Regions from separate parts of the Erwinia sp. genome, predicted to be linked through region 4. Evidence: predicted binding sites of a transcription regulator. Region 4 holds the regulator's gene; each other region holds the start of a gene.
What was found. The regulator CRP, encoded in region 4, controls carbon source genes, mostly activating them, when cyclic AMP is high. The targets are predictions, from matches to a motif close to ATGTGANNNNNNTCACAT.
Positions count from the first base shown of each region.

Region 1: a site for CRP is predicted at 1,691-1,708, ahead of aaeR (HTH-type transcriptional activator AaeR). Genes of this name have one in related genera too.
Region 2: a site for CRP is predicted at 1,436-1,453, ahead of ompW (outer membrane protein OmpW). Genes of this name have one in related genera too.
Region 3: a site for CRP is predicted at 2,235-2,252, ahead of RTK32_RS00490 (maltoporin). Genes of this name have one in related genera too.

Region 1 is NZ_DALZCD010000029.1:1,386-4,698, reverse strand. Features, by position in the region: gene tldD (metalloprotease TldD) at 1-705, shown strand, start outside; gene aaeR (HTH-type transcriptional activator AaeR) at 756-1,673, opposite strand; gene aaeX (p-hydroxybenzoic acid efflux pump operon protein AaeX) at 1,946-2,149, shown strand; gene aaeA (p-hydroxybenzoic acid efflux pump subunit AaeA) at 2,157-3,089, shown strand; partial or broken gene aaeB (p-hydroxybenzoic acid efflux pump subunit AaeB) at 3,095-3,313, shown strand, end outside.
Region 2 is NZ_DALZCD010000007.1:3,578-6,890, reverse strand. Features, by position in the region: gene RTK32_RS01185 (septation protein A) at 1-439, opposite strand, end outside; gene RTK32_RS01180 (YciC family protein) at 502-1,227, opposite strand; gene ompW (outer membrane protein OmpW) at 1,577-2,212, shown strand; gene RTK32_RS01170 (BON domain-containing protein) at 2,282-2,596, opposite strand; gene trpA (tryptophan synthase subunit alpha) at 2,854-3,313, opposite strand, start outside.
Region 3 is NZ_DALZCD010000002.1:42,633-45,945, reverse strand. Features, by position in the region: gene RTK32_RS00500 (beta-galactosidase) at 1-415, shown strand, start outside; gene RTK32_RS00495 (glucose PTS transporter subunit EIIB) at 490-795, shown strand; gene RTK32_RS00490 (maltoporin) at 888-2,147, opposite strand; gene RTK32_RS00485 (LacI family DNA-binding transcriptional regulator) at 2,408-3,313, shown strand, end outside.
Region 4 is NZ_DALZCD010000191.1:5,049-8,361, forward strand. Features, by position in the region: gene RTK32_RS14970 (YccS/YhfK family putative transporter) at 1-1,921, opposite strand, end outside; gene crp (cAMP-activated global transcriptional regulator CRP) at 1,978-2,610, opposite strand; gene RTK32_RS14980 (OsmC family protein) at 2,915-3,313, shown strand, end outside; partial or broken gene RTK32_RS14985 (phosphoribulokinase) at 3,313-3,313, opposite strand, start outside.

The sequences.
Region 1 (3,313 bases), on a different contig from region 4:
ATTCCTGTGGTACTGGGTGCGGGCTGGCCTGGCGTCCTGCTGCACGAAGCGGTAGGCCACGGTCTGGAAGGCGACTTTAACCGTCGCGGAACCTCTGTGTTCAGCGGCCAGATGGGCCAGAAAGTGGCATCCGATCTCTGCACCGTGGTGGATGACGGCACTATTGAAGGCCTGCGCGGTTCGCTGGCGGTAGATGACGAAGGCGTGCCGGGCCAGTACAACGTGCTGATCGAAAACGGCGTACTGAAAGGCTATATGCAGGACAAGCTGAACGCTCGTCTGATGGGCGTCAAGCCTACCGGCAACGGCCGTCGTGAATCCTATGCGCATCTGCCGATGCCACGCATGACCAATACCTATATGCTCGCCGGCAAATCAACGCCTGAGGATATTATCGCCAGCGTGGAATACGGCCTGTATGCGCCAAACTTTGGCGGCGGTCAGGTGGATATTACCTCCGGGAAATTTGTCTTCTCGACGTCGGAAGCCTATCTGATTGAAAACGGCAAAGTGACCAAACCGGTGAAAGGCGCTACGCTGATCGGTTCCGGTATTGAGGCCATGCAGCAAATTTCGATGGTAGGCAACGACCTGGCGCTGGATAAGGGCGTTGGAGTTTGTGGGAAAGAAGGGCAAAGCCTGCCGGTCGGCGTCGGTCAGCCTACGCTGAAGCTGGACAAGCTGACCGTAGGCGGTACCGCCTGACGGATGCCGTTTTGCTGACCAGAAAGGCGAGCCATAGCGGCTCGCCTTTTTTACTTCTGCCGATATTCCTGATAAACATCCGCTACCTTATGGAAGTAATCCGTCAGGTAATCGATGCACACCTGAACCTTCAGCGGCAGCTTATCTTTCTGTGTATAAACCGCATAAACCGGCCGCGGATCGGATTGATAATGCGCGAACAGGATCTCAATTTTACCGGCATTAATCTCATCAATGATCCACATCAGCGGCACATAGGCAATCCCCGTTCCGCCCACCAGCCAGCGGATCAGCGTTTGCGAATCGTTAGTGGCAAAGCGCCCCTGCGGCGAAAGACGGATGGCGAGACCTTCCGGCGACGTTAATTCAAAATCGTTATCGGGCCGCACGCTGTACTCCAGCCAGGAAAAATTGCCGATGTCAGAAGGCTTTTCCGGCGTGCCGTGCTGCGCCAGATAGCTTTTGGCCGCGCAGACCACCATCGGCATAGAGCCGAGGCGCCGGGAAAACAGGCTGGAATCTCGCAGTGCGCCGACGCGGATCACCAGATCCAGCCCGTCGGCAATCAGGTCAGGCGCGGGGATGCCGGTAACCAAATTTACCGTCAGGCCAGGGTACTCTTTCAACATCTCGGCGGTCATATTCGCCAGCACATTTTGCGCCATCGTAGAAGAGCTGCCGATACGCAGCGTGCCGACAGGAGTATTGTTAAAAGCATACAGCTGCTCGTGAACCTGTTGCGCCTCAAACATCATCCGTCGGCAGCCCTGAAAATAAATTTTTCCGGCTTCGGTCAGGCCAAGACTGCGCGTGCTGCGGTTCAGCAGCTTCACCTGAAGCTCATCTTCCAGCCTGGCCACAATCTGGCTGACGGCAGAAACGCTCATTTGCAGATGGTTAGCCGCCGCCGTAAAAGAGCCCAGTTCAACGACCCGTGCAAAGACGGACATCCCCTTCATTCTTTCCATTATTAACTCTGGCTTAAAAGTGATTTAGATCACATTTGGTAGAAAACAGATAGTCAGCCGCGTTACTATAGCATCGCCGGGTTACCGTTCCGTAACTCAACTCGCCGAAATGCTGACGCCTGAATACGCTATTATTCATAGAGCGCCGGTTTTTGATAAGACCGTCTGCGGCTAATCTGACATCATCATCCGTAGAGCAGCAGCCACCCTCTCCAGGGCGGCCGTTTTTTTGTGGCGAAAGGAGTGCCCGGCAAACCCGACAAGGATATGAGATGAGCGTGCTTCCGGTTATTGTGATATTTGGGCTCTCCTTCCCGCCCATATTTTTTGAAATTATCGTGTCATTGATGCTGTTCTGGCTGGTGCGTCGTTTGCTTACGCCCACCGGGCTCTATGACCTGGTCTGGCATCCTGCGTTATTTAATACAGCACTCTACTGCTGCCTGTTCTACCTGGTTTCCCGATTGTTTGTCTGAGGTCACAGTGAAAGCGTTAACAAGAAAAATTTCCCGGTTCGCCATCACCCTTATCCTGGTTGTGATTGCCGTTGTTGGTATTTTCCATGTCTGGGTGTACTACACCGAATCACCCTGGACACGCGACGCGAAATTCACAGCCGACGTGGTCGCTATTGCACCAGACGTTAGCGGTCTGATTACCGACGTGCGCGTGCGTGATAACCAGCTGGTGAAAAAAGATCAGGTTCTGTTCGTGGTCGATCAGCCACGCTATCAGCAGGCGCTCAATCAGGCGGAAGCTGACGTGGCTTACTATCAGTCCCTGGTCAGCGAAAAGCGTCGTGAAGCAGGCCGACGCAATCAGCTTGGTGTCTCCGCCATGTCGCGTGAAGCTATCGAGCAGGCCAACAGCGATTACCAGACGACGGAACATCAGCTGGCAAAAGCCATGGCGACTCGTGATACAGCGAAACTGGATCTGGAGCGTACCGTTGTTAAAGCGCCAGCGGACGGATGGGTCACCAACCTGAACGTCTATCGCGGTGAATTTATCACGCGCGGCTCTACTGCCGTGGCACTGGTGCAGCAGCATACTTTCTACGTGCTGGCCTATATGGAAGAAACCAAGCTGGAAGGCGTCCGGCCCGGCTATCGCGTGGAGATCACGCCGTTGGGCAGCAACCGTGTGCTGCAAGGCACCGTGGACAGCGTGGCCGCAGGCGTAACCAACAGCAGCAGCACGGTTGACAGCAAAGGCATGGCGACCATTGATTCCAATCTGGAATGGGTTCGTCTGGCGCAGCGTGTGCCGGTACGTATTCATCTTGACCAGCAGCAGGGCAATCTGTATCCGGCGGGGACCACGGCAACCGTGATTGTGACCGGCGCTCAGGATCGTCAGCCGCGTGAAATGTCGCCGGTGATGAAGCTGATGCATCGCCTGCGTGAGTTCGGCTAAGCGCCATGTGGTATCAACTGCGGTTTCCGATCAAGCTGACCTTCGCCATTCTGCTTGCCTTGCTGATCGGCTTTCACTTCAATCTGGAAACGCCGCGCTGGGCGGTGATGACCGCCTGTATCGTTGCTGGCGGTACCGCTTTTGCCGCAGGCGGCGATCCTTTTTCCGGTGCGCTGCGCCATCGCGGGATGCTGCGCATTATCGGCACCTTTATCGGCTGCCTG
Region 2 (3,313 bases), on a different contig from region 4:
CCCAGAAATCCTGCGGCAGCCAAAAGGCGACGTAAATATTGGCCAGACCACAGGCGAAAAAGAAAATGGCCCAGGCAACGTTCAGCCTGCGCCAGGCGGCCTGCGGCAGCGTAAGCTCCTTGCCCAACATACTTTGGATCAGCGTCTGCTTCATCCAGAACTGGCTGTACAGCAGGCCCGCAGCAAACAGCGTATAGATTACCGTGACCTTCCATTTGATGAATTCGGCGTTATGAAAAACCAGCGTCAGCGTGCCGAAAACAGTCACCAGCACAAACGTCACGATAGTCATCTTTTCCAGCTTGCGGTAAAGCAGCCAGCTGGCCACCAGCGCCAGCGCGGTGGCGACGATCAGCGCGCCCGAGGCGACAAAAATATCGTAAAGCTTATAAAAAATGAAAAAGACTACAAGGGGAAGGAAATCAAGTAACTGCTTCATAAAGGCTTCCGGTTATCAGATCAACACATGGGCTGCGCGCCGGTGAAGCGCGCAGCGACTGATTAACGTAACAGCATATACAGGCGGCTGAGGTAAATGATCAGCATTGCCGACACGAGATTACTCAGCGCGTTCAGCAGCACGGAAGTCACGTTCGCCGGCAGGACGGTCAGCGAGGAAGCCATCAGCAGGACCAGCACTTTTGCCAGCAGCCAACCCAAAATAGCGGGTGCCACCACCTTAACATGACCCCAGACCAGACGCGCACTGGCGCGCATAGCGGCGAAAATACCCACTTTTTCTGCCGTCATGATCACAGGAGACAGCGACAGCAAAATAGCGAAAATGATACCGGGCACCATCAGTGCCATAAAGCCGAGCTGGATAATCAGCGTCATAAAAAACACCAGCGGCAGTAAACGCAGCAGCATCGGCGCGGAAACGCCCATGGCGCGCAGGGCGCTAACGCGCTCGCCAGCGGTAACCATCGGGATCAGGCAGAGCATCGCGCCCAGCAGTAGCGTATTGCCTACCAGCGAGGCAAGCGTACCGGCAGCGGAAGCGTGCAGCAGGAGCTGCTGCTGTTCCGGCGTCATGGTTCTGATCCACTCCATCAGGCTCATGGTGCCGCTTTTGCCATCCGCCAGCTCAGAGATATCAGGCGTAAGCGCATGGCCGATCAGGACCGTAATAAAAGAGGTTAACAGCGCGATCAGTACAATAGTAGCAAACTGATGGCGAAAGAAATTTCCCGTGTCACGGTATAACGAAGCCGCCGTGAATGACATGTACACTCCTTGAGAGCCGAATTTAGCGATCCGGCGATTGTACATGGTCTGAAGCCAACCTGGCACCCTGGCTTACACAACTTTCGCTTTGGCGATTTCTCGCGCCGTGCGGCCTCTCCGGGTTGTTCACGTTCTCCCGGTTCAGAGAAGAAGCAAAACCGGTTCAAATCAATTTTTAACTTCATTTTTATTAATCAAATAATAGCGGTTTTGATCCAGATCAATTTTTGTTTAATTTACTGCCCGTTATGGCCGCTCAGGGGTGATCTTTCTGAAAATAAAGATAAAATCAGCGCATCAAAAATCAGGGCGATCGTCTGCGCTTTTTTCAATGGACACAGGAGTGATAATGAAAATTTCAGTATTGGCCTTATTGGTAGCGGCGTGCGCGCCGGTAGCCGCTTCGGCACATCAGGCCGGCGATTTCTTTATGCGTGCGGGTTCTGCGACCGTACGCCCTACCGGCGGCTCGGATAACGTACTGGGACTGGGCGAATTTGATATCGGTAATAATACTCAGCTGGGCCTGACGTTCACTTATATGCTGACCGATCACGTTGGCGTTGAGCTACTGGGCGCGACGCCGTTCCGCCACAAGGTCGGTCTGGCCTCTACCGGCACGCTGGCTACCGTGCACCAGCTGCCGCCAACGCTGATGGCGCAGTGGTACTTTATGGACAATAACAGCAAGCTGCAGCCCTATGCCGGTATCGGCGTAAACTACACCCTGTTTTATGACAATGACTTTAACCAGACCGGCCGTGATGCGGGCCTGAGCAACCTGAGCGTAAAAAACAGCTGGGGTGTGGCGGGTCAGGTGGGCCTGGATTATCAGCTGACGCCGCAATGGATGCTGAACGCCTCACTGTGGTACATGGATATCAATACCAAAGTGGGCTTCGACGCGGCCGGTGCTGGCCGGCAGAGTATTGATACCCATATTAACCCATTCGTCTTCTTCTTTGGCGCGGGCTACCGTTTCTAATCGGTTTCTTCAGGCGGAAAAAAGGCGCATACGCTGCGCCTTTTTTAGATCTTTGCCGCCCTGAAGGCGTTATTTAATCTGCATATTGTTCACGACTGACTTCACGCCTTTCACGCTGCGGGTGACCTGAACAGCACGGCTGGCCATCTGGGCCGAGCTGACGAAACCGCTAAGCTGTACGCGGCCTTTAAAGGTTTCCACATTAATTTCACGCGATTTCAGCGCTTCATCGTTCAGCAGCTGCGTTTTTACCTTCGTGGTGATAACGGTATCGTCAAGATAGCCGCCTGTCCCTTCCTGTTTTGCCGTTGGCGCACAGGCGCTAACTGAAACAGCCACAACGGCTGCAATAACCATACCCGTCAACATTTTGAACAGCTTCATGGTAAATCTCCCTGTTATTTCCGAATGGCCTTGGCCGTGATTACAGATTTTCTCTGTAAAAGAAGCGTAGACCTGGGCGGCAAATTTTCCACAAAACGGCGAAAAAAGAGCGTCTTAGTCGGCCACAAAGGCACTAAAACCGTAAGAAGCATGGGCCTTGATGCTGAGATACCCGCCTTATTTAACGAGAGATTGAGCAACAGGAAAGGGCGACGGCTGGTGGAGGAAATGCCCTGTCAGCATGACAGGGCAGACGGTTAGCGCGTGGCAGCTTTCAGTTTCGCGACGAAAGCTTCCAGCTCGGCCAACATCGTGGCCGGTTCATTGTGGTGACGCTCAATAATTTTAACAATAGCGGAGCCGGAAATGGCGCCCGCGGCACCCGCGGAAAGGGCCTCTTTTACCTGAGACGGTTCAGAAATCCCGAACCCCTGCAGCGGCGGCGCGGCATGGTATTCCGTCAGCTTATCTACCAGATGCTGTAATGACTGGCTGACGCCGCGGCTTTCCGTGCCGGTAACGCCTGCACGCGAGAGCAGGTAGGTGTAACCGCGGCCGTGTGAAGCGATTTCACGCAGCAAATCGTCGCTGGCGTTCGGCGGGCAAATAAAGATCGGCGCGATATTGTGCCGCATCGCCGACTGGCGGAACGGCGCGGACTCTTCAACCGGCACGTCTGCAATCAGCACGGAATCCACCCCCGCTTGCTGGCAGCGC
Region 3 (3,313 bases), on a different contig from region 4:
TTATCAGGCACGCGAGCTTTGCGAACATATCCATCTGGAAGGGGCCACGGCGCTGGCCAGCTACGAAAGCGATTTCTACGCCGGTACGCCTGCCGTCACCGTGAATCGCATTGGCCAGGGCAAAGCCTGGTATATCGCCTCCCGTAACGATCTGGCGTTCCATCGCGATTTCTACGGGGCACTGATCAAACAGCTGGCACTGCCGCGCGCGCTGGCGATCGATCTGCCGCCGGGTGTTACTGCCCAGCAGCGCACCGATGGCGAACGGGCATTTATCTTCCTGCAAAACTTCAGCGGGCAGACGCATCATCTGCAGCTGCCAACCGGGATCAACGATCTGATTGACGGCGCACCGCTGGTGGGGGCGTTGACGTTGACACCCTGGGGCTGTCGCGTGCTGTCTACGCCACGGTAATCCTGAGCGTTTCCTGAACCTTTTAGCCGTATACGGCGGGCAGCAGCCCGCCTTTTTTTCTGGAGGAGATCAACATGGTAAGTTTGACATCGTTTAAACACTACTTCAGCCGTCAGGCGTTGCCAACCGAGGCTGAGCCTGCCGATAACGCCTTGCTGGATCGGTTACTGGACTGTTTTGGCGGGCGTGACAATATTCAGCAGGTGGATGCCTGTTTAACGCGACTGCGCGTGACGGTGAAATCGCTGGCGGCGGTCGATTCCGCTGGCTTACAGCAGGAGGGGGCAATTGGTGTAGTAATCCTTGGGCAGGAAGTGCATGCGATTTTCGGTACGCAGTCCGATCGTCTGCGTCAGTTGCTGGAGGCCCGCTTCTTTTAGCCGGGCTAAAAAAAAGGATAACCGGCGACGGTTATCCAAAATAAGCCTCCGGATAAGAGGCTAATAATGATGACAATGAGGATAGGGGAGGGTTACCACCAGGCTTCGACCTGCACGCCGAAGTTCCAGGTGTCGTTACTGGTGTTGTCCTGGAAGCTGTGCCCGTTTTCAGAGTCGTTCAGGTAAGAGGCAAACACGCGCAGTTCAGGACGCGACATAAACTCCGGACCGGCCGCCAGGCCTAAAGCCAGGGTGTATTTCTGTCCGGCCTGTTTGTAGTCACCGCCGACTTTGTTCTCATCTTTTTGCCAGAAACTGCCAACTTCGCCGATGCCGCGTACGTACTGCGTAAACTGATATTGTCCACGGCCTACTAGCGACAGCAGCGTACTTTTATTGGTCAGGGCGGTGACGTCATCAGCCGAGCCCCAGGTAAATACCTGATTCAGCGAGAACTTGTCGGTAACCGGCAGCAGACCGGTGTTGATCACGCGGTAGCCTTTGGCGTTGCTGGTATCGTTCCACATGTCATACCAGCCGCCGCCCTGTGAAATCATGTTTTGCGCCAGCCCCTTATCAGCGTATTGCAACACCAGTTTCTGATAGCCGCCCCAAAGATCCTGACTGATTTCACCGGTCACCATCACGCCGTTTTCAGCGTCATACAGCCCGCCATACTCTTCCTGCTTTTTGGTGGTATTTGGCATGGCATAATCAATGCCAAACTCGGTCCACGCGCCGCTCCAGGGTTTCCAGCCGGCGTAGCGAAGATCGAGGTAGTTAATATTCACATCATTGTCGCCATCCACGCGATAGTCCACGTCATTGGCATCGCCACGTATCCAGGCGAAAGAGACAGCGCCCGGGCCGAGCGTATAGTTTTCAACACCGGCGCCGGAACCAGAGATGTTCCAGTATTTCGTATCAATGATGTGTAAATCGTGGCGCTGGTAGTAACGTTTACCTCCCCAGATCACCGCATTTTTGTCGCCGGGTACCAGGCCTTTGATCTGCAGGTTAAGCTGGCGCAGGCCAAATTGTGCATCGTCGCCGAGCGTGGTTTCGTTATCGTTGGAGCCATCGGAAAACATACTGACCATGGTGTCTACGTAAAAACTGACGTCATCCTTTTTATAGACTTCACTGCCCAGCTCCACCTCACCGTAGGTGTCTGCCTCGTTACCCAGGCGGCCAAGCTTATTTTTTTGCCACTCTTCAATGCCGCCATCCTGAGACACGCCTACGCCACCGCGTAAATAGCCGTGAAAATCGATGTTGTCGATAGCTGCATAAAGCGTAGGGGAGGTCAGGACTGCAGCGAGCGCTACAGCAGCCTTACGTAGTGTAGTCATGTTACCCTCATTTGAATTGTCATACGTTCACATACGGCGGAAGTAAACGCCTTTTAACAGGCATGTGACAATTCAAATCACGACAAGGTGTGATGTACTGCAAATAAAAGGGTGCATTTTGTAACGATTGGTGAAACAGATCACTTAATCTTGCATGTGAAGGTATAACTTTTACTGTTTTTCCGCCGTGTGATTACGGTAACCTGACCCGACGTTACGTTATGATAGTATTCCGCCACTGGTTAACAGGGATGCGAGTTATGAAATCAAAAAATGCCACCTTAGAGGATGTTGCCCGCCATGCTGGCGTGTCGTATCAGACGGTTTCGCGGGTTTTGAATAAATCGGCAAACGTCTCCGAAGCAACGCGGCACAAGGTAGAGGCAGCGATTGAGACGCTGCGTTACGTGCCCAATCGCCTGGCGCAGCAGCTGGTGGGCAAACAGAGTACCACGCTGGGTCTGGTGACCACTTCGCTGGCGCTGCATGCGCCTTCGCAGGTGGCCGCCGCGGTAAAGCGTTATGCCAATGCGGCTGACTATCAGGTGCTGATTGCCATGATTGATGAGAACGTCAATCAAAGCCTGCAGGACTGCCTTAACGAGCTGAAATCGCAACGGGTGGATAAAGTCATTATCAACGTGCCGCTCGAGAGTGACGACGCGGAGCGCATCGTGTTAGAGAACGACGATATCCTCTGCCTGTTTTTAGATGTCGATCCCTACACCTCGGTGTTTAACGTGTCGTTTAACCCGGCGGACGGCACCCGCGCCAGCGTTAAATATCTTTATGAGCAGGGGCATCGTCATGTCGCGCTGTTGGCGGGGCCTGAACAGTCGGTGTCGGCCAGGCTGCGTTTAAAAAGCTGGCTTGAGACGCTGGCCAGCTATGGACTGGAGCCGGTCAGCATCCGCCATGGTAACTGGGATGCACAGAGCGGCTACAACGGCGTGCTGCAGCTGCTGCGTGAAGCGCCTGACTTCAGCGCGCTGCTGGTCGGCAACGATCAGATGGCACTTGGCGTGCTGAGTGCGCTGCACCAGCGCGGCGTGGCGGTGCCCGGACAGATCTCCGTTATTGGTTATGATGACACGTACGAAAGTGCCTTTTTCCATCCGGCGCTGACCACGGTTTCCTTGGATCTTGATCTGCAGGGCAAAGAGGCG
Region 4 (3,313 bases):
CCACCTCCAGCACGCTGCTGCCGGAATCGGGGCCGTCATACTCCAGACGCTGCTGGCAACGCTGTAGGGCAATCTCGCAGGCTTGCAGATAGCGCTCAGCCAGCTGTGGCGTCAGCATGGTATGTTCACGCGCCAGAATGGTCATGGCGTTGATATGCTCAACGATAAACTGACTGTGCGTGACCCACAGCTTCATGTCGGTCAGATAACGCGCGTCGAAACCCGGTTCCTGCATCGCCTGATTTAGCGAGTTAAAGAGTGCATTATGCGCCTGGTTAACACGCATACGCTGCCAGGCGAGCTTCTGCGGGCTCTCTTCGTCGCCCAACAATTTTTGTAACGCTTCCTGATAGGTTTCCAGCGCGTCGTGCGCGTTCTGGCGTAGCAGGCCACTTTGCCACTGCGGCCACAGCCAGATCATGCCGCCAAAGGCAATCAGGCAGCCCATTAGCGTGTCCAACAGGCGCGGCAGCAGGAAGTCGGCACCGTTCAACGACAGCAGCTGAAGCGTGTAAACCGCCGTTACGGTAAAACCTATTGTCGCCAGCCCGTAGTATTTGCGGATAACCAGATAGCCCGCCAGCGTCAGCGTCAGCATAATCAGCAGGACGGCCGATTCCGGTACCTGAAAGCGCAGCGTTAGCGCGGCCACAATCAGCCCGCCCAGCGTGCCTAACGCACGGTGCTGAATGCGCACCCTTGTCGCGCTGTAGCCGTTCTGGCTAACAAACATTATCGTCATCAGCAGCCAGTAAGGTTTAGGCAGATTAAAGAACAGCGCCAGCGTGCTGGCAAAAGCCAGCATGACCGCAAATCTGGCGGCGGTACGTAACGCGGCCGATTTCAGCGACAGATAGCTTCGTATAGCGGAGAGCAGCGGCAGCCGCTTCTGGCGGTCCGCCATTAAATCCCGCTGATAAAGCGGGCGTTGTGTCCGTAATACGCGGGCGATGCGGCTGAAGTGCCAGGCGCAAAAGTTGCCGACCGGATTGGCAGGATGCTGCCGGGCGATTTTCTCCAGCGCCTGCAGCGGCTTATCCATGCTGAACCGGGCCGGCAGACGATGATAAAGAATATCGTCCGCCAGTTCGCGCAGTCTGGCGGCGATGGTCTGCGCGTTCCAGCGGATCACCGCCTCGGCACGGCTCTGCGCTACCAGCTTTTGCACTTCTTCCGGCTGGTGCAGGCTGACAGCAATGTGCTCCTGCAAATCCAGCGCAACCTGAAAAGCGCGGATCAGCCGCTTGTGGTGGTTATCGTTGCTGGCGGCCAGCATGTGCATTTGCTGATAGCAGGTATTAATCAGATCGACCGCTTTTTGCTGGCGCGCCAGCAGCGGCGGCAGCGTTTTCTCCGCATCCGCAAGCTGGGTCAGCAGGCTATATTTCGCTTCGCAGTAGTCGGCCAGCTCGCGATAAAGCAGGCTGAGCGTTTCCCGCATCGGCTGCTCTTTCCATAGCCAGAACCAAAACCAGTTAAAAAGGCCATACCAAACCGTGCCCAGAATATAGAGTGAAGGGGGCTGCCAGATAGGCATACGGCCCGCGAGGCTCAGGGTAAAGATACCGGCGATCAGCGCGCCGGGCAGCAGTCTGCCGTGCAGCGGGCTGATTTCACCGGTCACGCCCAGCAGCATAGCCATTGAAAACAGGATGGCGGGCAGGGGGACCGCTAAGTTGCCCAGGTACTGCAACAGAAAGCTGCTGAAGGCAAAAAGGCCGCCGCCGATCAGCAGACGCTTAAAGAAGCGTTTATGCGGCGTGTCCAGCCCGGCGATATTGCAGCAGGCGGGCACCATCGAGAACAGGAGGCCGTTTTGCAGATTGCCCAGCAGCCAGCCGACGGCAACGGGCAGGCAAAGCACCAGCGTCTGCCGCAGGGCATAGTTAACTTCGGGATGGTAGATGAGTCGGCGCCACATTGCTCTGTATCCGCTGAAAGGCGCAATGCATGCATTGCGCCATACAATCAGCGTAGCTAGCGTGTGCCGTAGACCACGATGGTTTTACCGTGCGCGGAGATCAGGTTCTGATCTTCCAGCATCTTCAGGATGCGGCCGACGGTTTCGCGCGAGCAGCCGACGATTTGGCCAATTTCCTGGCGGGTGATTTTAATCTGCATTCCATCCGGGTGAGTCATGGCATCCGGCTGCTTAGCCAGATTCAACAGCGTTTGCGCGATGCGACCTGTCACATCGAGGAAAGCTAAATTGCCCACTTTCTCAGAGGTCACCTGAAGACGACGTGCCATCTGTGAAGAGAGGCGCATCAGGATCTCCGGGTTAACCTGGATCAGCTGACGAAACTTCTTATAGGAGATTTCTGCCACTTCGCAGGCTGTTTTCGCCCGCACCCAGGCGCTGCGCTCCTGACCTTCTTCAAACAGGCCAAGTTCACCGATAAAATCGCCCTGGTTAAGGTAAGAAAGGATCATCTCCTTGCCTTCTTCATCCTTGATGAGCACCGCTACCGCGCCTTTGACGATGTAGTAAAGGGTTTCTGCTTTCTCACCCTGGTGGATCAGCGTGCTTTTGGATGGATACTTATGAATATGGCAATGTGACAGGAACCATTCAAGTGTCGGGTCTGTTTGCGGTTTGCCGAGAACCATTCGCTGTTATCCTCTGTTGTTATCGTGCCTAAATACAGGGGCAGAGTTCCCTGACAGGCGTTGAAATAGTCAAGCGCTTCCCATGCAGGAAAGTTATTCGGCTCTCTGTTGAGTGCCGGGCTCGTTATGTCGTCCCGTTTCGTCTGGTCTGTAGAGTACTGACGAAATACAGCCTTGTTTGTAGCACAGCTTTGCATGGGTGTCTTCTGTTGTCTCGCTTCAGCATAGCGCTAAATCTGCCGCTATGCTGTTTAGTGACCTTAAACCGACCGCGGCTTAACTGAATGAATTAGAGGAGTTTGTTATGCAGGCGAGCATAAAATGGGTGGAAGGGCTGACCTTTTTGGGAGGATCCTCATCGGGTCATCAGGTCGTGATGGACGGTAACGCGGGCGATAAAGCCCCCAGCCCGATGGAAATGCTGCTGATGGCGGCGGGCGGCTGCAGCGCGGCCGAAGTGGTGGCCATTCTGCAAAAAGGACGGTTTACCGTGGAGAACTGTGAGGTAAAGCTAACGTCAGCCCGGCGTGAGAAGCCGCCGCAGTTGTTTACCCATATCAACCTGCATTTTATCGTCAGCGGTAGCGGGCTGACGGACAAGGCGCTGGCGCGCGCGGTCAGTCTGGCGGTCGAAAAATATTGCCCAATTGCGCTGATGTTGGGCAAAGGCGTTACCCTTACCCATAGCTATACGGCGGTGTGT